3 regions of the Streptomyces sp. Ac-502 genome follow, and region 3 is predicted to be linked to each of the others. Evidence: riboswitches for the same ligand, from Rfam matches in the RefSeq annotation. Region 3 holds a riboswitch; each other region holds the start of a gene.
The links. Region 3 has a riboswitch for cobalamin ahead of ACEXOX_RS16180 (prenyltransferase/squalene oxidase repeat-containing protein). Riboswitches for the same ligand answer to the same signal wherever they lie in the genome.
Positions count from the first base shown of each region.

Region 1 (7,749 bases), 1.6 Mb from region 3:
CGGAGCGGGCTGCACCGGCTCAACATCGAGACGGCGGGCGCGCCGTACGCCGTACTGACGAGTCCCGACAAGAATCTGGTGGCCCAGATATCGCACGCGATCACGGATGCGATCGACAATCCGCAGGCGGAGTTCCAATTCCAGGTGGAGAACTTCCATGTCGGTGACACCATCAAGCAGTTCGGCAATCAGAACACGGGCAAGGTGACCCGATGAGTGAATCCCCGCACTTCGGCGACAAGATATTCCAGACTGGCAACGGCAATACGGGCAAGGTGCAGGGACCGGTGACGTACGGCAATGTCGTGGGGTCGTCACTGGCCTGGGGTGACGGCTCGGAGAACTCCGCCCGTACGGACGGGCGGAAGGTCGCCCCGGAATTCGAGGCCCTGATCGAAGCCGTCGCCGACACTCTGCGCCAGTTGCGTTCCCTGGCCGTCGCGGAAGAGGTCCTGGACGATGCCGCGGCCATCGAAGCGGCCATCCTAGACGAGGCCGGCCGGGACCGTCCGGACCGCGGCGCGGTACGGCGCGCGGTGGCGGCGCTCAAGGGGTACCTGGCCCCGATCGCCGCCGGAGCGGTAGCGGCCGGGGCCGCCGCGGGCGGTGACGAGACGGCGCGGGTGCTGATCGAGCGCCTCGGTGGTGCGTTCTGAGGACGTTGCGGACGTGCCGCGCCGGGGGCCCACCAGGTGCGCCGGTGCGCGTCAGAGCAGGTTCGTGAGCACCGTCGCCAGTTCGCCCGGATCCTGTGGACCGACGTGCGGCGCATCCAGGGTGACGACGTCGAAGGGGTGGTGCGGGGCGAGCGCGTCGGCCTCGGCGATCATGCGGTCCTGGAGGGCCGGCGGAATGGCGCGGTCCGCGCTGAAACGTACGTAGGTCCGCGGCACGCTGCCCCATGTCCCGGCGTCGCAGCGGGCGTCGGACCGGCCGATGGCGGCGGTCTCGTCCGGCTCGTAGGAGTTCAGCAGGGCGAGGAACGCGGCCTCCGGGTAGCTCGCCGCGTACGCCGCGCGTACCGCCGCCTGGGCCCGCCGGTCGGCGGTGCGCCAGTTGACCCGCATGACGCCCAGCTCCTCCGGCGTCTCCACGGCCGGCATCTCCGACAACAGGCTCTCCTGTCCCTCCGGCGTCTTCATGACGTAGTCGACGGCGGAGGGAGCGTCACGCAGCAGAAGGCCGAGACGTAGACCAGGCGCGCCAGCAGCTCGGGCACCGCGTTGCCGACCCGGTTGAGGGTGACGCCGCCCTGGCTCGTACCGACCAGCACGACCGGGCCGTACGGGTGAACGCGGCGCACCACGTCCACCACACGATCGGTGTAGTCGTCCAGGGTGATCGCCCCCAGCGGGGACGGTACGGTGCGCAACGCGTCCAGATCCTGCGGGGCCTGGTAGCACTGCGGGAAGAACGCCTCCGGGCCGTGGCCGGGGAGGTCCACGGCGAGGGCCCGGTGGCCACGCAGGGCCAGCTCCCGTACGACTCCCGCCCAGTCTGCGGACGAGCCGTTGCCGCCGTGGACCAGGACGAACGTCGGTACGCCGGCGTCGCGGGACTGTGGCATGGCGGACCTCCCGGTACGCGGGGCGCCTGCACGCGCGGGGCAGGCCGGCCAGGAGCCGCCTGTCGCGCCCACCCTACGTTCGCGCGTCCGCGCCCGCTTCCGGAGGCCACCTCACGGGCGCGGACGGCTGCCCGTACGGCGCTTCCTCAGCCCCCGCACACTCCGTCGCAGTTCTGCTGCCACAGCCACCCGCAGCCCGATGCCTGCGGGGTGCAGGGCACGGAGTTGCCGCAGGAGCTGCAACCGCTGGCCCCCTTGTGGCAGTCGCAGTTCATCAGCAGGCGGGAGCCCTCGGAGGCGGCGGGGGCGGACGACTCGGCCGGGCCGAGCACCCCGAGCGCGGCGAACGACACGTCGGGGCCCAGGACCGCCACCGACTCTTCCCGCAGCCGTTCGGCGTCCGCCGCCGACCAGGTGCCGGTCCCGGCGAAGAGGGCCGGGACCGCCGCGGCAACCTTCTCCAGCATCGCCGTCCGCGGCCCGGACAGCTCGGGGTGTGCCGCCCGGTACCGCTGTACGTGCTCCAGCCACAGGCCGGCCTTCGCGCGGTCCGGGATACGGGCGTACACGGCCCTGCGCTGCGGCATCGGCAGCGCGGTCACTTCGCGGTAGCCGGTGGGGAGCCGTTCGAGCCCGGCGGCCCATTCCTCGGCGCCGGCAGCCGTCATCCGGCGCCCGGGCGAGGCCATGGCCGGGGCGGCGAGACCGCCGGAGACGAGGAACGCGCCCAGCGCCAGGCCCGGCACGGCCTTGAGCAGCCTGCGCCGGTCGCCGTGCACGAGCACGTCGGTCCGGTTCAGGGCCCGCACCACCCGCAGGGAGCCGACCGGCCCCAGCAGGCGGCACAGCCGTACCGACAGCGCCGGGCCCGTCCACGCCCGTACCCGGTCACCCTCCACGGCCAGCAGCGTGGGGACGAACGGCGGGTCGTCGCCCAGCGCCTGGCGCCGCAGGGCGCGTACGGGTGCGTCCCCGAGCCCCACCATCGTCAGCCGGTCGTCCACCAGGCCGCCGATCTCCCCGGCCACCTCGCTGCACGTGCCACAGCCCGCGTCGAACGCCAATAACCACTCCGTCATGGCCACTCCCCTGCTCGCACCGGCACTGCCGCCCGATGCATACCCGGCTTCCCCGCACACCAGCCCCGGCAGCACGCGCAGGATTCAGGTATCGGGTTCAGGCATGCGGCGCGGTGTCCCGCGGTGTCAGGAGCATCCGGATGTCGTCACGCGCCCACAGCACGAAGCGTTCGACCGGTGTCACCCGGTGCCCGGGCTCGGGCCGGAAGCGGAAGCGTTTGAGCAGGACGGCCAGGACCAGTTCGGCCTCGACCATGGCGAGACCGGCGCCCTCGCAACTGCGCGGTCCGATGCCGAACGGGACGTAGGCCAGCCTCGGCCGCCCGGCCACCTCCTGCGGGGTGAACCGTTCGGGGACGAACTTCTCGGGCTCGGGCCAGTGGTCGGGGTTCATGTGCACGGCCCAGAACGGGTAGAAGACCGTGGTCCCCGCCGGGAGTTCGTAGGCGCCCAGGACGAGCGGCTCGGTCGTCTCCCGCGCGCCGTACGGGCCGGGCGGGTAGAGCCGCATCGCTTCCTTCAGAACCATGTCCAGGTAGGTGAGGTGCCGCAGGTCGGCGTACTCGGGCACCGCGCGGTCACCGAGTACGCGGTCCAGTTCGGCGGCGACCCGTTCGGCCGCCTCGGGGTGGCGGCCCAGGAGGTGCAGGGTCCAGGAGACCGCGACCCCGGTGGTGTGGTGGGCGGCGAGCAGCGTCACCATGACGGTGTCGCGGATGCGCGCGGGCCGCTCACCGGCCTCGACGAGCGCCCCGATGAGATCGCTGCGGTCCGCGCGGCCTCCGGAGCGGTGCGCCGCGACGACCCGGTCCACTGTGGCGCGCAGGTAGGCGAGGGCCCGGGCCGCCCGCTCGGCACGTTCCTCTTCCGTGCCCGGTACCGGCACCTGGTAGAGCCGTCCCAGGTACTCGGTGAGCACCTCCTCGAAGGCGGCGACGACGCCGTCCGGGTCCGCGGCCTCGCCTTCCAGCGCGTAAGCGCAGATCATCCGCAGCGACAGCGCGGTGAGGTCCTTCTGCAAGGCGACGGGCCCGTGGCCTGCCCGCTCGCCCCAGTGGTCCGCGAGTCCGGCCGCGAGTGCGGTGAACCGTGCGAAGTGCCGCTCGTGGGAGGGGCGTCCGGCCAGCACCGACAGCAGCACGCGGCGCCAGGGGATGTGCTCCTCGGCCGGCAGCACCTGCAAGTTCCCCGCCTCGCACAGCGGAGCCAGGAACTCGAACAGCCGCTCCGGACGTTTGTCGATGTGGGCCGTGGCTTCCAGCAGTACGGGGTCGGCGACCGACACGGCCGTCTCGGCGCCCGGCAGCTGGAACCGTACGACGGGCCCGTACTCGGCGTGCAGCCGCAGCTGATAGGTGTGCAGCCCGCCCGCCGCGGCGACCGCCCCCACCCCGCCGTCCGGCCGGGGCTCGGGTCCAGGGATCCGCATGGCCAACGCCTCCTGACTGACAGCCCGGCCCCGCCGCGCGGAGTGGCCCGCACGGCGGGAGTGAGCCTCCATCATCGTCCGTTCGGGGCGGCGGGGAGGCGCCGGTGGCCGATCAGAGGCGGAAGGTGGTCACGACGGTCAGGTGGTCGGAGGGCCGGTCCGGGCCGCCGCCGAACGTTGTTGATGTCCCCCGCCACGATGGCCGGTGAGGAGCCGGTCCACTTCGCCATGGCCTCGGTCTGGGTCTTCCAGCTCGCCTCCATGTGTTCAGGCTCATCACCTTCAGGGCCTGCGCGGCCTTCCCGGGCTGCGGCGAGGTGTGCCGTTCCGTGCCGGCCCCGCCGGTGGCGGCCACCGCTGTCGCCGTCACCGCGAGGGCGGCCACGCCGCCGCACAGTCCGAAGGCGAGCCGCCGCTTGCTGCTCAGCGACTTCCGGACGTCCGAGGGCTCCGCGCTCCTGCTCGTGTGTACTCGTTCCTCCTGGGTGCCGGACGAGCCGGCTGGCGGTGAGGGGAAGGAGCCCGTTGGCGGGCCACATCGGCCCCAGGGCTCCCAGCGGCACCTCCGGCCGACGGCGCGGAGGCTCAAACCGGCCACCGGGCCTGGCGAGTGGATCTGTCGCAGGGCCGTGACGAGCCCGCCCCGTCCGGCATGTTCGAACCGGGGCACGGGCGGTGTGCTGCACGGCAGGATCCCTGGTGACAGGCTCCCGCGGGCCGCGGCCCCGTACTGCACACCGCCCGCGCCTGTCAGCGGCACCAATCCGGACAACCACCCGGGCCTCCCTGTTGCGGTGGCGGGAACGCCTCTACGCTGATGTGCGCAGTCGGTTCGCGCCACTCTCCGTGGGGCGTCGTAAGAGGAACCCGGTGGAAGTCCGGGACTGTCCCGCAGCGGTGAGTGGGAGCGAAAGCCACCGATACAGCACCGGACCCGGACGAAGGGTGCGGGAAACGGTGGCCGGTAGCTGTTGCCGGAAGGCCCGGCCGACGTGCCCATGAGTCCGGATACCTGCCACTGCGCGCGTGCGAGCGAGGACGGACGTACGCGTTGTCCACGGTGACCTCGAGGGCTGGGTCGGCGGTGCAGGCGGAGCCACGCGCGTACCGGCGCGGCCGCCCTCTCACTCACCGGTCGAAATCCTCGGACCGGGTGCGGCGAGAGAGGGCGTGTTCGTGACCGAGGAATACCGTAGGGAAAGTCTCCGGGGCGGCCGACGGCCCGGTCCGGCACGGCCGTTGTACGGTGCGCGATGCTGACCACCCCCGGCGGCGACCCGGCGCGTTGGGTCTCCGGCGTCTGCCAGGGCACGCTGGGCGAGCTGTTCCAGGGCCCGCTGCGTCCCGGCGGCGACGCGGACATCGCCATCGTCTCGTTCCCCGTGGACCGCCACTCCTGGGTGTACTTCGCGCCGGGCGCCGGCTCCGGCGACGCACCGCCCGGCGAACCGCCCCTCGGCGCGAAGGCGGCGACGGCCGCGCGGCTCTTCCTGGAGCACTTCGGCCTGACGCTGCCGCCGGGCCGCTGGAGCACCCACTCGGACCTGCACGTCGGAGTGGGCATGGCCAGTTCGACGGCGGACATCGTGGCGACCGTGCGCTGCCTGTTCCGGATCTTCTCGCTGCCGTACGACACCGGGGCCGTCCTTCGCGTCCTGGCGGCGATAGAGCGGGCCGACAGCGTGTTCCTCGACGAGTTCGCGCTCTATCTGAGCGGACGGCACCGGGTCGTACGGCGGCTGGGCACCGGCGTCGGTTTCCACACCGCCTTCGTCATGGAGCCGGGCACGGTGGACACCGCCGCGGTCACGCCGGTGCTGCGGCGGCACTACCGGCGCTGTGCCACGGAGTACGAGCGGTGTCTGACCGACCTCCTGAAGGGCTTCGCCTCGGGCGACCCGGCGGCCGTGGCCCGGGCCGCGACCTTCAGCAGTGTGCTCTCCCAGGAGGTGCTGCCCAAGGACACCTTCGAAACCGTGCTGGCCCACCGCGAGGAGTTCGGCGCGGACGGCGTCTTCGTCGCCCACACCGGATCGCTGGTGGGTTACCTCTTCAGCTGCCGGCCGGCGCCGTCCCTGAAGGGCGAGCTGTCCGCCTTCTTCCGTTCGCTCGGTCACCAGTGCTCTTTCGCCCAAGGAGGCTACGCGTGACACATCCCCACATAGCCGACGCCCTCAAGATCCCGGACCTCGTCCGGCTCACGGACGGCATGGTGCTGCTGCGGTTCGAGTCGATGAAGATCTACTCCGCGCTGGCGGCCGTCCGCCACCTGCTCGACCAGGGCACCATCCGAACCGGACAGACCCTGATCGACAGCTCCAGCGGCATCTACGCCTACGCCCTGGCGCTGGCCTGCCACCGCTACGGACTGCGCTGCCACATCGTGGGCTCGACCACCGTGGACGCCACCACCCTCGCCCAACTGGAGATACTCGGCGCGACGGTCGAGCAGGTCAGACCGTCGCAGAACCTCAAGCTCGACCAGGAGATGCGGGTACGGCGGGTACGGGAGATCCTCGCCGAACGGCCCGACGTGCACTGGATGCGCCAGTACCACGACGCCATCCACTACCTGGGCTACCAGGAGGTCGCGGACCTGGTGACCACGGCCCTGCCGGACCACAGCCTGACCGTCGTCGGCGGCGTCGGGTCGGGCGCCTCGACCGGCGGCCTCGTGAGGCATCTGCGCCGCCGTGATCCCGGCGTCCGGCTGGTCGGAGTGCAGCCGTTCGGCAGCGTCACCTTCGGGAGCCAGGACCATCACGACCCGGAAGCCATCATCGCCGGCATCGGCTCCTCGATCCCCTTCGACAACGTCCGCCACCACCTGTACGACGCGGTCCACTGGATGGACTTCACCCACGCCATGTCCGGCGCCGTCGCCCTGCTGCGCGAGCACGCCGTCTTCGCCGGGCTGTCCACCGGCGCCGCGTACCTGACCGCCACCTACGAGTCCCGCCGCCACCCCGACCGGCTCCACCTGGTGATCGGTGCCGACACCGGCCACCGCTACGTGGAACGGGTGTACGCCCGCCACCGGGAGGCCGCGGACCTGGCCGCACTGAAGCCGACGGAGGTCGGCAGCCCCGAGGAGATGACCATGCCCTGGTCGACGACGGCGTGGAACCGCGCCCCCTGGCCGTCCCCCGGAAGGAGGCCCGCGCATGACCGTGGTCTGCCTGGAATCGCTCACCTTCGGGCTGGGCCACCTGACGCGCGCCGCCGCCCGGCTGGGCGAGCCGCTGCGGCTGCTGACCCGCGATCCCGCCTACTACGCGCACGAGTTGGAGCGGCTGCCCGCGGGCGCCGTCGACGTGGTGGAGACCGAGACCTTCGACACGGAACTGGTGGCGGAGCAGCTCGGCCGTACCCCTGACCTGCGGGGGCTGATCAGCTCGACCGACACCTGGATGCTGGTCGGCGCCGAACTCACCGCCCGCTTCGGGCTGCCCGGCCTCGCCCCGGCGGTGCTGCGGCTGACCCGGGACAAGGCCGCCGTACGCGACCGGCTGTTCGAGGCCGGGCTGACCCGGGCCCGCGCCGCCGAGGCGGACAGCGGCGACCCGGCGACGGCCGCGCTGCTGGTGAAGACGGTGGGCCTGCCCGCGATCCTGAAGGACACCGCGGGCACCGGAAGCCAGAACGTCTGGCTCGTACGGGACGAGCGGGAGCTG
Region 1 is NZ_JBHFFO010000001.1:1,997,032-2,004,780, forward strand. Features, by position in the region: gene ACEXOX_RS09005 (DUF6232 family protein) at 1-216, shown strand, start outside; gene ACEXOX_RS09010 (hypothetical protein) at 213-656, shown strand; gene ACEXOX_RS09015 (hypothetical protein) at 708-1,142, opposite strand; gene ACEXOX_RS09020 (alpha/beta fold hydrolase) at 1,139-1,567, opposite strand; gene ACEXOX_RS09025 (bacteriocin fulvocin C-related protein) at 1,714-2,646, opposite strand; gene ACEXOX_RS09030 (cytochrome P450) at 2,744-4,075, opposite strand; cobalamin riboswitch at 4,887-5,110, shown strand; gene ACEXOX_RS09035 (hypothetical protein) at 5,329-6,225, shown strand; gene ACEXOX_RS09040 (cysteine synthase family protein) at 6,222-7,451, shown strand; gene ACEXOX_RS09045 (ATP-grasp domain-containing protein) at 7,486-7,749, shown strand, end outside.
Region 1: linked by a shared signal. The riboswitch ahead of ACEXOX_RS09035 (hypothetical protein) and the one ahead of ACEXOX_RS16180 (prenyltransferase/squalene oxidase repeat-containing protein) in region 3 are both predicted to bind cobalamin.

Region 2 (7,749 bases), 1.6 Mb from region 3:
GCTGCGGCGGGGCGACCTGTCGGTGACGGAGGTCTGTTTCGAGGTCGGCTGTACCTCGCTGGGGTCGTTCAGCTCGCGGTTCACCGAGCTGGTGGGCGAGAGCCCGAGCGCGTACCGGGCGCGCCGCCACGACGAGGGCGCCGCCATCCCCGCCTGCTACGCCAAGATCTACACGAGACCGGTCAGGAACGGAGAAGCGCCGCCCGCTCCCCGCCCGTAGCGTTGGCCGTATGGATATCAGCCTTTCGACCTGCTTCATCGCCGTCGACGACCACGACAAGGCGCTCGCCTTCTACCGGGATGTGCTCGGCCTGGAGGTGCGCAACGACGTCAGCTTCGAGGGGATGCGCTGGGTGACCGTCGGTGCGCCGTCGCAGCCCGACGTGGACATCGTCCTCGAACCGCCCCTCGCGGACCCGAACGCCTCGCCCGCCGACCGTGAGGCCATGGCGGAACTCCTGGCCAAGGGCCTGCTGCGGGCCGTCATCTTCACGACCGGCGACTGCGACGCCACCTTCGAGCGCATCCGCGCCGCGGGTGGCGAGGTGCTCCAGGAGCCGGTCGACCAGCCGTACGGCGTCCGCGACTGCGCCTTCCGCGACCCGGCCGGCAACATGCTGCGCTTCAACCAGGCCCGCAAGCGGTGAGCGCGGCGCTCGACTCCTGAGGACGGACCGGCCGCTTCCCCGTACATGCACAGGGGGAGCGGCCGGTCCGTGGACGGCAAGTCGGCGGAGGAGTCAGAACGGCAGGGGCGGCAGGGGCGGGAGAGGTGGCCGCTCGACCGGGTGACGCCTGCTCTGGCTGGATATTTCCTCAACAACGCCCGCCTCTCCAGCCACACTTGTACGGCACGTACGACGCGTTGGCGACAGCTGTCCGAAGGGCCCCGCATGCACCCCGAAACAACAGGCCGCGACAGCACGCCGCCGGCGTCGGCGCCGACGCGGGACAGCCGTACCGGTGGCCGTGTCCCGCTGCGCGCCGACCTCAAGGCGGCCCTGCCCGACGCCGGTGCCGCGGTGGTGGTCACCGTCGCCGTGTTCGTGTTCCTGTATCTGCGGATGCGGTCCGGCGCGTCCGCGACGGTCTCGGTCATGCCCTTCATGGACGACCCCCGCACCTACTGGATGTACCTGCTCAGCCAGGCGTTCGGCTGGTCGGGGCTGCTCTGGTCGTGGGGGACGGTCATGCTCGGGCTGCTGCTGTCCGGCCCCCGGCCCGGCCGGCTGCCGGTCTCCCGGACCGTGCTGGAGCGCTGGCACCGCACCACCAGTCTGACGACGATGGCGCTGATGTTCGCGCACGCGCTGATGTTCGCCGCCGAACTGGTGCGTGACGCGGGCGGGACGGCCTGGATGGCGCGCCTGTGGTCGGCGTTCGCCGACACGTTCGTGCCGGGCTGGTACGACTCGGGTACCGGCAAGCTGGCCATCCCCATCGGGCAGGGCGCCCTGTACCTCGCCGTCCCTTTGGGGCTGCTCTTCTACGTCCGGCACCGCATCGGCGCGTCCGCCTGGCGCCGGCTGCACCGCTTCGTCCTCGTCGTGTACGTGCTGAGCGTCTGGCACACCCTGCTGTACGGCACCAACGTCTGGTACGACGAGTGGCCGCGTACCGTCGTGTGGCTGCTGCAACTGCCCGTCGCGGTGCTGCTCCTGCTCCGGCTGCTGCGTCCGGCGCGGCGGGCCGAGCGCCTGGGGGCGCCCGTGCGGCAGGCGGAGGCCGCGCCGCTGCGCTGGACGGCCCGGGCCGCGGGCCGCGCCGCTGCCGCCGCGGTGATCGTCGGACTGCTGGCCGTGGTCCTCTCCGGTCACGACGGCGGGCGGCCCCGGCCGGACGAGCCGTCCGTGACCGCCCCGGCCGGCCCGGAGCCGGAGTGACCTGGCACCGCGACAGCCGGTCAGGCACCGGAGTGACCCGCGACCACCCCGGCCGCGCAGAACCTGAGTGACCCGGCGTCGCCCCGGCCACTCAGGAAGCGGAGCGACCCGTACCGCCCCAGCCGCTCAGCAACCCGAGTGCCCCGGCACCGCGACAGCCGGCCGATCGCGTTCCCCGGGCAGGAATGACACCTGCGGCGCCCCCGTACGCGGGCTGACGGCGACCTCGGCCGTCACGCCGTACACCTCGGCCAGCAGTTCCTCGGTCAGCACCTCGGCGGGCGGCCCCGACGCCGTGACCTGCCCCTCGCACAGGACGTACAGGCGGTCGCAGTAGTACGCGGCGAGGTTCAGGTCGTGCAGCGCCACCAGGACCGTGGCGGGCAGCCGGCGCAGGATGCCGAGCACCGTCAGCTGGTGCCGTACGTCCAGGTGGTTGGTCGGCTCGTCGAGGACCAGCAGGGAGGGCCGCTGGGCCAGGGCGCGGGCGATGAGCACCCGCTGGCGCTCGCCGCCGGAGAGCCGGTCGAAGGACCGGTCCGCCAGCCCGGCCGCGTCCACCGACTCCAGAGCCCACGCCACCAGGGAGGCGTCCTCGGCGCTGTCGCCGTCGAGCAGCCGCTTGTGCGGTGTACGGCCCATCGCGACGACCTCGCGCACGGCCAGGTCGAAGTCGGCGGCCGACTCCTGCACCACGGCCGCCACCGTGCGGGCCAGCCGCCGTACCGGCAGCGACCAGGCGTCCGTGCCGTCCACCCGGACCTGCCCCGCGGCGGGCCGCAGCACCCGGTAGACGGCGCGCAGCAGGCTGGACTTGCCGCTGCCGTTGGGCCCGACCAGGCCGATCACCTCACCGGGCCGGGCGGTCAGGGAGACGTCGTGCACCAGACAATGGGCCCCGGCGGTGAGCGTGAGGCCGTCGACGGTCAGTTCGGTCGCGTTCATGCCACTCCTCGGTGCACGGTGCGGCGGGCGTCCCGGCGCATCAGCCACAGGAAGAACGGCCCGCCGCACAGCGCGGTCAGCACGCCGACGGGGATCTCCATGGGCGCGGCGACGGTACGCGCCGCGATGTCGGCCCAGATCAGGAACACCGCGCCGGCCAGTGCGGCGGCGGGCAGCACCCGGCGGTGGTCACCGCCCACGAACAGCCGCACCACGTGCGGCAGCATCAGCCCCACGAAGCCGATCGGCCCGGCCGCGGCCACCAGGACGCCGGTGACGAGCGAGAGCAGGACGAACATCCGGGCCCGGAACCGGGCCACGTCCAGCCCCATCGTGGTGGCGGCCTCCTCGCCCGCCAGCAGCAGGTTCAGCGACCGGGCCTGGACCAGCAGGACCGCGATGCCCAGCAGCAGCGCCAGTCCCGGCAGCCACAGCGTGCCCCACTGGACCCCGCCGAGGCCCCCGAGGGTCCAGGCGAGGACCGCCCGGGCCTCGTTGCCCCGGTCGGAGGTCAGCAGCAGGACGTCCATCACCGCCGTGAGCACCGCCGCCATCGCCACTCCCGACAGCACCAGCCGTACCGAGGTGATGCGCCCGCCGGTACGGGCCGTCGTGTAGACGAGCAGCAGGGTCAGCAGCGCTCCGGCGAAGGCGGCGGCCGGCAGCGACAGCGGGCCGAACAGGCTCACCCCGAAGACGATCACCATGACGGCGCCCAGGGACGCACCCGAGGAGACGCCCAGCAGGTACGGTTCCGCCAACGGGTTGCGGACCAGCGCCTGCATGGCCGTACCGATCACCGCGAGCCCCGCGCCCGTCACCGCGCCGAGCGCCACCCGCGGCGCCCGTACGTCCAGCACGATGGTCTCGCGCGCCCGGGACCACCCCGGGTCCGGCAGGTCGGCGCCCAGCGCGTGGGTCACGATGCCCCACACCTCGCCGGGCGGTACGTGCACCGACCCGATCGCCATCCCCGCCGTGGCGGAGACCAGCAGCAGCACGCCGAGGACGACGAGGGTGACGGCGAAGGACCGGCGGCGCGGCGGCGCCTCGTGCCGGTGCTCGCGGACGACCGCCGTCCCGGCGGCGGCGGTCACCGGAACCGCTCGGGGTGCAGGGCGCGGGCCAGCTCCTGCACCGCGTACGGCGGCCGCACCCCCACCAGGGTCGCGGTCAGCGGCAGGACGACGAACCGTTTGTTCTTGACAGCGGGCACGTCGGCGAGAGCGGGCTGCGACAGCAGGAACTTCTTCTTCTGCTCGACGCTCCCGGCCCCCGCGTAGTCGTAGATCGCGATGACCTCGGGCTTCCGGTCGACGACCTGCTCCCAGGACGCGTCACCGAAGACCTTGTCCAGGTCGGCGAACACATTGCGGCCGCCCGCGAGCTGGATGATCTCGGTGCCGAGGCTCTTGCCGCCGGCGGTGAAGGCCGCCTTGTCGCCGCTGTCGTACACGAAGACCGGTACGGCCGGGGCGCCCTTGACCGCTCGGGCGGCCCGGTCCACCCGCCCCTTGAGGCCGGCGGCCAGCTCGTCGGCCCGTTCCCGTATGCCGAAGATGCTGCCGACGGTGCGGACCTCGTCGTACGCGTCCTGCATGGACACCTGCTTCTTCCCGCAGTACTCGCGGTTGAGGTAGGTGTTGATCCCGGCATCGGCGAACGCCTTGCGCGAGCGGCCCTCGTTCTCGGCGAAGGCGCTGGCGTACCCGCCGTAGACGAGGTCCGGATCGGCTTCCAGAACGGTCTCGAAGGACGGTTCCTTCTTCGCCAGCTGCGGCAGCGCCTTGTAGTCCGCGCGCAGCTCCGGCAGGACGGCCGAGTCGGGGAAGGCGGTGCCGATCATGCGGTCCTTGAGCCCCAGCGCCAGCATCAGTTCGGCGGGGTGCTGGTGGATGGTGAGGACCCGGGAGGGCGGCTTCCGGTAGGTGGTACGGATGCCGCAGTTGTCGATGGTGACCGGGAAACCTTTCGCCGCGGTGGCCGCGGGCCCCGCGTCGTCCGCGGTGCCCCGCGATGTGCCGCAGCCGCCCAGCAGGACGGCGGACAGGGCGAGGGCCACCGCCGGTGCCGTGGCGCGCCGCAACCGGCGCCGCCGGGCGGTGGGGGAGAAAGAGGGGGACGGGTCGTGCCGTCGTACACGTAAAGCCTCCTGCGGAGTCCGCGCTCCTCGGAACGGGCCCGCGACAGGCCAGTGTCCTGACTCCCGGATCGACGCTCCCCCGGCCTTCCCGCGCCGCGCGCGGTGGCCCGATCTGCCTGATGAAGGGTCACTCCCCGGTCACAGTGGCGGGACCGCGCCGGACTCGCACCGGCTTCCTGTCTCCCGTCGCGGTGATGACCAGGTGATATTACGGTCGGTCGGACCGGGGGCAAAGGGCGCGCGTACGGTTCCGCGCGCCGCCTACGATGTGCGGGCGCCGGGCCCGCCGTGCGGCCCGGCGCCCCGGTCACGCCGCGCGGACCGCCCGCAGCACCAGCCGCTCGGCGTCCTGGTCGTACGGGCGGCCGTCGAAGCCGCCGAAGATCTCGACCTCCTGGAAGCCGGCCTCCCCGGCCATCCGCCGCAACTCCACGGCGCTGTAGACGAACCAGACCAGGCTGGTACGCGTCACCCGGTCGCCCCGTACGAGCACCCAGTCGCTGCGCAGCCGCGCCCAGTCGTCCAGCACCGTGTCGGTCTGCACCAGCAGGTCGGCACCGCGCTGCACCACCTTCGGCGGTGTGACCTTACGGGCCAGCAGTTCCTTTCCGGCCATGTCCAGAAGCAGGGTCCCGCCGGGCGCCAGGCAGTCGTGCATCGTGCGCAGCACACGGGCGTTGTCGGCGGGGTCCTCGAAATAGCCGAACGACGTGAACAGGTTGAGGGCGACGTCGAAGGCCCCGGGCTCGACGAACTCCCGCATGTCGGCCTGGACGTACCGGGCGGTGACCCCGGCGTCGGCGGCCCGCTTCCGGGCGCGGTCCAGCATCACCGGGCTGCGGTCGACACCCGTCACGCCGAAGCCCCGGCGGGCGAGCGGAACGGTGAACACCCCCGGACCGCAGCACAGGTCCAGCACCCGGGCCCCGGCCGGGAAGGACAGCAGGGGAGAGGTGTCGAGCAGCTCCTCGGCCTGGGCGTAGCGCCCGTCGGAGAAGAGGAAGTCGTAGAACTCGGTCCAGAAATCATCGTCCTGGAATCCGCCCGTGTGCGTCATCGGGTACCGGTTTTCCTTCCGTGAGGTCCGTGGGGTCTATGGGGTCGGTGAGAGGGGTGACGGGGGTGAGGTCATCGGCGGTGACGGGAGCGGCCGGAGCCGTACCGCGCCCGCGCCCGCGCCGCAGGGTCAGCAGGAGCGGCGGCAGCAGGACGCACTGGGCCGCGGCGAACAGCCAGAACCAGCCCGCGTGCCCGGCGCGTTCGCCGAAGCCGTAGAGCTGCCCGCCCAGCACACCGCTGGCACAGGCGCCCAGCCCCGCGGCGAGCCGCTGCTGTCCGAAGACCACGGCGTCCGAGCGCGGACTGCGGCGCAGGGCCTCCAGGTCGTTCTTGAGGAAGAGCACGATGTCGCCGAGCGTGATCAGGACACCGCCCGCCAGCAGGGCGGTCCGCGTCCCGGCCGCCAGGACCGCCATCCCGGCGGCCAGTCCCGTGAACCCGATCGCCAGGGCGAGGGGGTAGCTCATCCGCCGGATGGCGCCCGACGCGAGCGGCTGGACGACGATGACCAGCACGAAGCAGGTCAGCAGCACCAGGCTGTAGAACTCGCTGGACGCCCGCTCCACGGCGTACACGGCGAGGTAGTGCTGGAAGTGGAAGTAGAGGTAGAACGCCAGGCCGTTGGCGACGAAGGGGAGGACGGCGATGCCGGTGAGCAGGCCCTGGCCCGCCACCGGCGCGCTGCCGGGCCGGTCCTTCTCCGGACCCACCGCCGGCAGGCGCGCATGCCCCACGGCGACCACGGCGAACAGCGCCGTCACGACGAGGAACAGCGGGCCGGGGGACGACAGCACGAACGGCCCCGCGACGAGCGGGCCCACGGCCATCCCCGCGTTGAGCGCCGCGTTGCCCGCGGACAGGAACGCGGGCCGGCGCTCCTCCGCCACCCCGTGTACCAGGTACGCCTTGTTGGCCGGCAGGTACAGCGCGGCGCCGCAGCAGGTCAGGATCAGCGCGGCCACCGCCACCGGCGGCCACCGCAGTGCCGCCAGGAACGCCGCGAACCCCGCCGTACGCACCACCAGCGCCCAGAGCATCGTGCGCCGCAGCCCCACCCGGTCGGCGAGCGCACCGCCGAGGACTCCTCCCGAGAACTGCACGAGGGACGCGACGGCCAGCACCACGCCGACCGCCCCCAGCCCCATCCCCAGCCGCTCGTGCAGGAAGACCGACATGAACGGCAGGACCATGAAACTGCCGAGCGGAATCAGGAAGGAACTGAGCAGCAGGAAGCGCAGCGGCCCGGTGAGGGTGGACAGCGCGGTGCGCAACCCCGGGCCGCCGCCGACGTGTTCAGCCACCGGAGCCCTGGCCTGCCCGGCTCACCGTCGCCCCAGCCGCCGTACCGGCCGCGTCCGCCGATCCCGTCGCATCCCCCGATCCTGCCGCGCCCCGCGGTCCCGTCGCGTCCGCTGCCCGGAACGGCTCCGTCCGCACCCGTACGGCGTTGGCCGCCGCGACGGCGCAGTGGGTGGCCAGTTCGGCCGTCTCCGCCTCCGCGTAGACGATGCCCGCGTAACCGCGGCTGTCGCCCAAGTGCTCGACGGGGTCGCCGATCCGCTTGACCGGGTACCAGGCGGGGGAGCCCGGCATGTCCGGCAGCCGGTCGAGTCCGTCGACGCCGGTGAACACCCCCGGTTCCTCGGGGTATCCGAGGACGAAGGCCGAGGCGGGGCCGCCGGGCAGCTCCGCGTCCATGAGTCCGGGGCGGCTGCCGAG
Region 2 is NZ_JBHFFO010000001.1:2,005,189-2,012,937, reverse strand. Features, by position in the region: gene ACEXOX_RS09085 (helix-turn-helix domain-containing protein) at 1-220, shown strand, start outside; gene ACEXOX_RS09080 (VOC family protein) at 231-647, shown strand; gene ACEXOX_RS09075 (ferric reductase-like transmembrane domain-containing protein) at 894-1,883, shown strand; gene ACEXOX_RS09070 (ABC transporter ATP-binding protein) at 2,010-2,828, opposite strand; gene ACEXOX_RS09065 (FecCD family ABC transporter permease) at 2,825-3,925, opposite strand; gene ACEXOX_RS09060 (ABC transporter substrate-binding protein) at 3,922-4,890, opposite strand; cobalamin riboswitch at 5,000-5,189, opposite strand; gene ACEXOX_RS09055 (class I SAM-dependent methyltransferase) at 5,279-6,028, opposite strand; gene ACEXOX_RS09050 (MFS transporter) at 5,997-7,331, opposite strand; gene ACEXOX_RS09045 (ATP-grasp domain-containing protein) at 7,324-7,749, opposite strand, start outside.
Region 2: linked by a shared signal. The riboswitch ahead of ACEXOX_RS09060 (ABC transporter substrate-binding protein) and the one ahead of ACEXOX_RS16180 (prenyltransferase/squalene oxidase repeat-containing protein) in region 3 are both predicted to bind cobalamin.

Region 3 (7,749 bases):
CCGAAGTCGAGGACCAGGCCGACGCGCTTGGTGCCGTCCTGCGCGGGCGTCTTCCCGCAGATCGCGGCGAAGTCCGCGGCGCGCCGCGGCTTGCCGACCGCCGCCGAGTCGGCGCCGACGGTGAAACGGAAGCCCGCCACGGCGCCGTCCCGGGGGCGGCTGGTGGCCGGCCCCTCGGTCGCGTACGACCAGCCGCCGTCCCCGGAGGCCGGGGCGCCGGCGGCGGGCCCGTCCCAGAAGGACCAGTAGCGGTACTCCTGCGCCTGGGCGGGCGCCGTGCCCAGGCCCGTGACCGTACCGGCCAGGGCCAGGGCGCCGAGGAGGCGGGCGGAGCGGGACCGCGGCGGGCGCATCAGACGTCGCTCTTCTTCCGGCGGCCGCTGAGCAGGAACCCGGCGCCGATGCTCGCCACGAACACGATGCCGAAGATCCACCACACGCCGGAGTTCTGCTCGTCCTGGTCCTGCGCGTCCTTCTCCGGCGCGGCGGACGGCGCGGAGCTGCCGGCCGGCTTGGGGCCGGTGGCGTTCAGCTGTGCGACCAGGTCGGCGCCGCCGAAGGAGCGCGGGTCGGCGCCCGCGGCGTGCGCGGCGAGCACCAGCTGCGCGTACGCGGCCGGGCCGGCCTCCTTGGCCCAGTTCGCGGAGTTCTTCTCCAGCCACTTCAGCGGCGCCTGCGCGGCGTCGCCGTGCGAGCCGGCGGCGAGGGCCACCACGGCGTCGGCGGTGTTGCCGACGTCGGGCTGGTCCTCGGCACCGGGCATCGCGGACTTCAGGTGCCGGCCATTGGCGCCGAGCACCGCGGCCAGGTAGGCGGCGCCGCCCTCGGCGGCCTGCTTCGGGTCGCGCTTCGCGTCCTGGTCCGCCGCGCCACCGTCGCACTTCAGGGGCTTGACCGGCGCGTTGACGTCCTTGCCCGCCGGGTCGACGACGAAGCCGTCGCCCAGCCCGCCGAGCACGGCGGCGGCCGTGGCGTCCGCGTTCGGGGCCAGCTTGCCGTCCTTGGGCTGGAAGGCGAACGCGCCGCGCTCCCCTCCTTCGCGTCGCAGCCGAGCTGGAAGGTGACCAGCGCGTCGTACGGGGACTTGCCGCCCTTCCGCACGGACTCCGGCTTCTGCCCCGCCGCCTTGAGCGCGCCGATCACCACGGAGGTGGAGTTGGCGTCACTGGGCGAGCCGCCCATCGAGGGCCAGCCGCCGTCGTCGTTCTGTACGGACTTCAGCCACTTCACGGCCTTCTGCACGGCGTCGTCGTGCCCGCCGAGCGCGGCCAGCGCCTGTACCGCGGCGGCCGTCTGGTTGGTGTCCCGCATCGTCTTGTCGTCGCACGCCTTGGCCGGGTCGGCGCGGTAGGCGCTGAAGGCGCCGTCGGAGCACTGCTGCCCGGCGAGCCAGTCGACGCCCGTCACCGACGGACGCACCCCGACGGTGCGCTGCGCGAGGAGGGCGAGCGACTGCCGCCACACGCCGTCGAACTGCGGGTCCTTGCTGCCGTACAGCCCGTCGGGCAGCTTCGACGCCTGCGCGGCGGGCGCGGGGAGTCGGCGGCCGCCACGGGGGCACCGGCCGCGCACAGCACGGCGGCCCCCGCCAGCGCCGCGGCGGCGCGGCGCGCCAGGGCGGCGAAGGTGGGGGCCGTGGAAGCCCTGGGAGCCAGGGAAGCCTGGGAAGCCGTGGTGGCCATCGGGTCGGTGCCTCTCGGATCAGGTCGCTGCGGTGGGTCCGCGGTGGGCCGGTGATGGGTGCCGCGGTGGACGCGCAGCCGCACTCGGACGCCCCGCCGCCCGCCGGTCGGTGACCGGCCGCGGTGGCACCGGGCTCAGCTCCGCATACCTCGACGGTGCCGCGCACCGGCCGTCCGCGCGAGGAGGCGCGGCCTTCCGGTGGCGGGAGCCTTGGTCGTGCCCCAGCGGGTGCTCCGGCTCGCCGGGCGTACGGTGCCGTACGCGTCGGATCACGGTTGCGGGTCAGCGCCGGATTTCCACCGGCTTCCCCCGATCGGGCACAGGATGAAATTGTCTCGCACACCTTAACCGGCGGGCCGGGGAGCCCCGGGTACGGGCTGGCCGGCAGGTGCAGGCCTCACACCGCCCGGTACGTCACCGGCTCCGGCCCCGAGGCCCCCGCTGCTCCCGACGCTCCCACCGCGCCCGGAGCCCCCGGCACCGCCTCCGCCAGCCCCAGCCGCACCAGCCGCCGCAGATGCGCCTCCGCCTCCGCGACCGCGATGGTGCGCGACGCGTACGGGATCCGCTCCCACGGCCGGTTCCACTCCATGGCTTCGGCGAGCTGCCACGGCGTACGGGGTACGGCGAGCAGCGCGCGCAGCCCGGCCAGCCGCTCCTCGTGGTGGGCGAGCAGCTCGCGGACCCGGCCGGCCGCGTCCGTGAACGCGTGCTGGTGGGCGGGGAGCACCTCCGCGGGCGCCAGCCGGGCGACGCGTTCCAGGGAGGCCAGGTAGTCGCCGAGGGGGTCGGCGGGCGTCGCGTCGTCCGGGTCCTCGTAGAGCCCGATGTGCGGGCTGATGCCCGGCAGCAGGTGGTCGCCGGAGAAGAGCCGGCCGTGGCCGGGCCGCTGGGCCGGATGCTCCTCCTCCAGGTGCAGGCACACGTGGCCGGGCGTGTGGCCCGGTGTCCAGACGGCGCGCAGCCGGCGGCCGGGCAGGTCGAGGAGGGCGCCGGGTTCGATCGGGCGATCGGGCAGCGCCGCCCGCTGCCCGGGGAGATCACGTACCGGTCCCTTGGCGCGCACCTGACGCAGGGGCGCCAGGTGGCTGTCGGGCGCGCCGGCCGCGGTCAGCTTGGCGATGAGGTGGTCCAGCCACCGGCCGGGTTCGGTCTCCCGGGTGCGGCGTACGACGGCGGCGTCCGCCGCGTGCATGGCGATCCACGCGCCGGACGCCTCCCGTACGCGGGCGGAGAGGCCGTGGTGGTCGGGGTGGTGGTGCGTGATCAGGACCCCGTGCAGGTCGGTGACGTCGAAGCCGCAGGCGGTGATCCCGGCGGTCAGGGTGTCCCAGGCGTCCGGGTCGTCCCAGCCGGTGTCCACGAGGACCGGGCCGCGGCCGGTCTCCAGGAGGTGGACGAGGGTGTGGCCGAGCGGGTTGTCCGGGATGGGGACGGCGATCGACCACACACCGCCCCGGTGGTCGGTCACCCGGGGCCCGGTCTCCGCCGCCCCCGTACGGGCCGCTGCCGTCATCCGCCGCACCTCCGCTTCCGCGCGGACGCGCCGCGCCCCCGTACGAGCCACCGTGCCACCGGGCCGGAACCCGAACCGGGCCTCCGAGCCGGGACGCCGTGCCGGGCCCTGGACCGGGCCGCCGTGCTGGCCCCCGAACCGAGCCTCCGTGCCCAGCATTGCCCAGCATAACTAGAACTGATATCAGTCCTGATGCAGCGTCAGGAACTTTCCGCACGGCTCCCGTACACGACCACCCACCGTCCGACCCGCAGGAGGCGGCAGCCATGAGCGCACTCGTCGAGTACGAACAGCTCTACATCGGCGGCGAGTTCACCGACCCGGCCGGCGGCGGCACCATCGAGGTGGTCTCGCCGCACACCGAGCAGGTCATCGGCCGGGTGCCGCACGCCTCGCGGACCGACGTGGACCGGGCCGTCTCCGCCGCCCGCGCCTCCTTCGACTCCGGGGTGTGGGCGGACACCCCGCTCGCGGAGCGGATCGCGGTGGTCACGCGCATCAAGGACGCCTTCGCCGTACGGAGTGAGGAGATCGCCCGGGTCATCAGCGCCGAGAACGGCACCCCGTACACCTCCGGCGTGCTGGTGCAGGCGCTGGCCGCGATGATGGTGTGGGACGCGGCGCTCACCGTCGCCCGCGACTTCCCGTTCGAGGAGCGCCGGGCCGGTGTGCTCGGGCCGCTGCTGGTGCGGCGCGAGCCGGTGGGTGTGGTGGCGGCGGTGGTGCCGTGGAACGTGCCGCAGTTCACCGCGGCGGCCAAACTGGCGCCCGCGCTGCTGGCCGGCTGTTCGGTGGTCCTCAAGGTGTCGCCCGAGACGCCGCTGGACGCCTACCTGCTGGCGGACATCGCGAGCGAGGCCGGGCTGCCACCGGGCGTGCTGTCCATCCTCGCGGCGGACCGGGAGGTGAGCGAGTACCTGGTCGGGCACCCGGACGTGGACAAGGTGGCCTTCACCGGGTCGGTCGCCGCGGGCAAGCGCGTCATGGAGGTCGCGGCGCGCAACCTGACGCGGGTGACGCTGGAACTGGGCGGCAAGTCGGCCGCCGTGATCCTGCCGGACGCCGACCTGGACGCCGCGGTGGCGGGCATCGTGCCGTACGCGTACCTGGTCAACGGGCAGGCGTGCATCGCGCAGTCGCGCATCCTGGCGCCGCGCGAGCGCTACGACGAGATCGCCGAACGCTTCGCCGCCGCCGCGTCCGCGCTGCGCGTGGGCGACCCGCTGGACCCGGCGACCGAGATCGGCCCGCTGGTTGCCCGGCGCCAGCAGCAGCGTTCGCTGGACTACATCGCCCTCGGGCAGCGCGAGGGCGCCAAGGTCCTCACCGGCGGCGGGCGGCCGAAGGGCCAGGAGACCGGCTGGTACGTGGAGCCGACGCTGTTCGGCGAGGTGTCCAACTCCATGCGCATAGCCCGGGAGGAGATCTTCGGCCCGGTGATCTGTCTGCTGCCGTACGAGAACGAGGACGAGGCGGTCCGCATCGCGAACGACTCCGACTACGGGCTCTCCGGCTCGGTGTGGACCGCGGACACCGCGCACGGCATCGACATCGCCCGGCGGGTGCGGACCGGTACGTACTCCGTGAACACCTTCAGCATCGACATGCTCGGCCCCTTCGGCGGATATAAAAACTCCGGGATCGGGCGGGAATTCGGGCCCGAGGGCTTCGGCGAGTACCTGGAGCACAAGATGATCCATCTGCCGGCGGAGGGGTGAGGGACGGTATGAGCGGTACGGACGGCAAGGGCGGGAAGGGCGCGGCGGCCGGGCCGGAAGGGCCCCGCTGGCGCGTGGCGGTCGACCGGGGCGTATGCATCGGCTCCGGCCTGTGCGTGGCCACCGCGCCCGGCGGTTTCGCGCTGGACGCGGCCCGCCAGTCGCACCCCGTACGGCCCGAGTGCGAGGCGTCCGACGACGTGCTCGCGGCGGCCGAGGGCTGCCCCGTCGAAGCGATCTCCGTGACGGACGCCGCCACGGGGGAGGCCGTCTTCCCGCCCGAGGAGTGAGCGCCGCGCGGTACGGGTGCGAGGCCCGCGCCCACCGGTGCGTACCGTCGGTAACCCGTGAACTTCTCACGGTGATCTCGTGACATCTGCGACTGTTAACACTCCCCGGCGGCGTGGAACTCTCTGAGCCACGCCGCCGAGGGGGAGACGATGGACAAGCGGTACGAGGTTTACTGTCTCGCCGACAGATTCTTCTACGAGACCCCGGACCGACTGTCCGCCGGAACCGGAGCCGCGTCGGGCCGCGGCCCCCTGTACGAAGCGGCCCAGCGCGCAGTCCCCGAAGGGTGGCGGTGTTTCCTCTCCGGGGACTGGCTCCACGTCAACCCGGTCGACGCCGGAGGACAGCCGCTTCCCGGACTGCCCCCGCAGGGCTGGAAGATCCACGTCTCGGCCTGTACCGACAACGCCGAGAAGATGGCGTCCCAGGTGTGGGACTACTGCGTCGCCCGACTGATCCCGTTCAAGTTCGTGCCGGGTCCGCGGCCGCTGCACCTGCGCAACTCCAAGTACGCCGACCGCGGTTCGAGCGGCAAGTTCGCCACCATCTACCCGTCGGACGAGCAGCAGCTGCACACCGTCCTGCGGGAACTGGGCGCGCTGCTGGCCGGCGAGCCGGGCCCGTACATCCTCAGCGACCTGCGCTGGCAGGACGGCCCCTCTACGTGCGGTACGGCGGCTTCACCCGGCGCTACTGCGTCGACGAGCACGGCAACCTGGTCGGCGCGGTCGAGAACGCCGACGGCAAGCTGGTCCCCGACCGGCGCGAGCCGCGGTTCCACGTACCGGAGTGGATCGAGCTGCCGGACTTCCTCGCCCCGCAGCTCGCCGCCCGCAACTCCACCACCGTCACCGACCTGCCGTACCAGATCGAGTCGGCGCTGCACTTCTCCAACGGCGGCGGCGTCTACCTCGGCCGCGACCGGCGCACCGGCGACAAGGTGGTGCTCAAGGAGGCCCGCCCGCACGCCGGGCTGGCCGCCGACCGCGCCGACGCCGTCACCCGCCTGGAGCGCGAACGGGCCGCCCTGGAGAAGCTGTCCGGACTCGGCGTCGCGCCGGAGGTCCGCGACTGGTTCACCCTGGACGACCACCGCTTCCTGGTCATGGACTTCCTGGAGGGGCGCACCCTCAACGCGTTCTTCGCCGAGCGGCACCCGCTGATGGGGCCGACGCCGGAGCCGTCCGCGCTGGCCGACTACACGCGGTGGGCGCTGGGCGTCCACGCGGCGGTCGAGGACGTGGTGGCCGCCGTGCACCGCCGCGGCGTCGTCTTCAACGACCTGCACATGTTCAACATCATGGTCGCGCCCGACGAGAGCGGCGTGAAACTCCTGGACTTCGAGGCGGCGGCGGACGCCGGCGAGGCGCAGCGGCAGACGCTGGCCCATCCGGGCTTCATCGCCCCCGCCGACCGCACCGGCTTCGAGGTGGACCGCTACGCGCTCGCCTGCCTGCGGCTCGCGCTGTTCCTGCCGATGACCACGCTGCTGGTGATCGACCGGGACAAGGCCGCGCACCTCGCCGAGATCGTGGCGCACGAATTCCCCGACGTACCGGCGGAGTTCCTGGCCGAGGCGGTGGACGTGATCCAGGGGACACCGGGGGCCGACGGGTCCGCGGCGGCGGCGCCCGGCGCGGCCGCGCCGGTGACGGCCCCGCCCGCCAAGCGCCGTACCGGCCCCGCGCCCTACCTCCCCGCCGAACCCGCCGACTGGCCGCACAGCCGCGACGCGATGGTCGCCGGCATCCTGGCCTCGGCCACCCCCGAACGCACCGACCGGCTCTTCCCCGGCGACATCGCCCAGTTCACGGACGGCGGCGGACTGGGGATCGCGTACGGCGCCGCCGGCGTCCTGTACGCGCTCGCCGAGACCGGTGCCGGGAGGTACGGGGAAGGCGAGGAGTGGTTGTTGCGGCAGACCGCCCCGCCTCCTCCCGGCACCTCGCTGGGCTTCTACGACGGACTGTCCGGCGTCGCCTGCGTACTGGACCGGCTGGGCCACCCCGAGCGCGCCATGGAGCTGATGGAGCGGGTCCTCGCCGAGAAGTGGCACCGCCTCGCCCCCGACCTGCACGGCGGCCTGGCCGGCGTCGGCCTGGCCCTCGACCACCTCGCCCGCACCCGCGGCGAACAGGACCTGCGCGACCGGGCCCTGGAGGCCGCCGGGCACACCGCCGACCGGCTGGACGCCTGCGGAAAGCGGGCCGGCCTGCTGCGCGGCGCCAGCGGTCCCGCGCTGCTCTTCCTGCGGCTGTACGAGTCCACCGGCGACCCGGGCCTGCTCGACCTCGCGGCCGAGGCGCTCCGGCGCGACCTGGCGCGCTGCGTACGGAACAAGAACGGCACCCTGGTCGTCGACGAGGGCTGGCGGACGCTGCCGTACCTCGGCGCCGGCAGCGTGGGCATCGCGGCGGTGCTGGACGACTACCTGGTGCACCGCGCGGACGAGGAGTTCCAGGAAGCGCGGACCGCCATCCTGCCCGCCGCCCGGTCCCGCTTCTACGCGCAGCCCGGCCTCTTCCGCGGCCGCGCGGGATG
Region 3 is NZ_JBHFFO010000001.1:3,583,876-3,591,624, reverse strand. Features, by position in the region: gene ACEXOX_RS16185 (SCO2322 family protein) at 1-353, opposite strand, end outside; partial or broken gene ACEXOX_RS16180 (prenyltransferase/squalene oxidase repeat-containing protein) at 353-1,682, opposite strand; cobalamin riboswitch at 1,889-2,023, opposite strand; gene ACEXOX_RS16175 (MBL fold metallo-hydrolase) at 2,081-3,199, opposite strand; gene ACEXOX_RS16170 (aldehyde dehydrogenase) at 3,466-4,917, shown strand; gene ACEXOX_RS16165 (ferredoxin) at 4,926-5,207, shown strand; partial or broken gene lanKC (class III lanthionine synthetase LanKC) at 5,358-7,749, shown strand, end outside.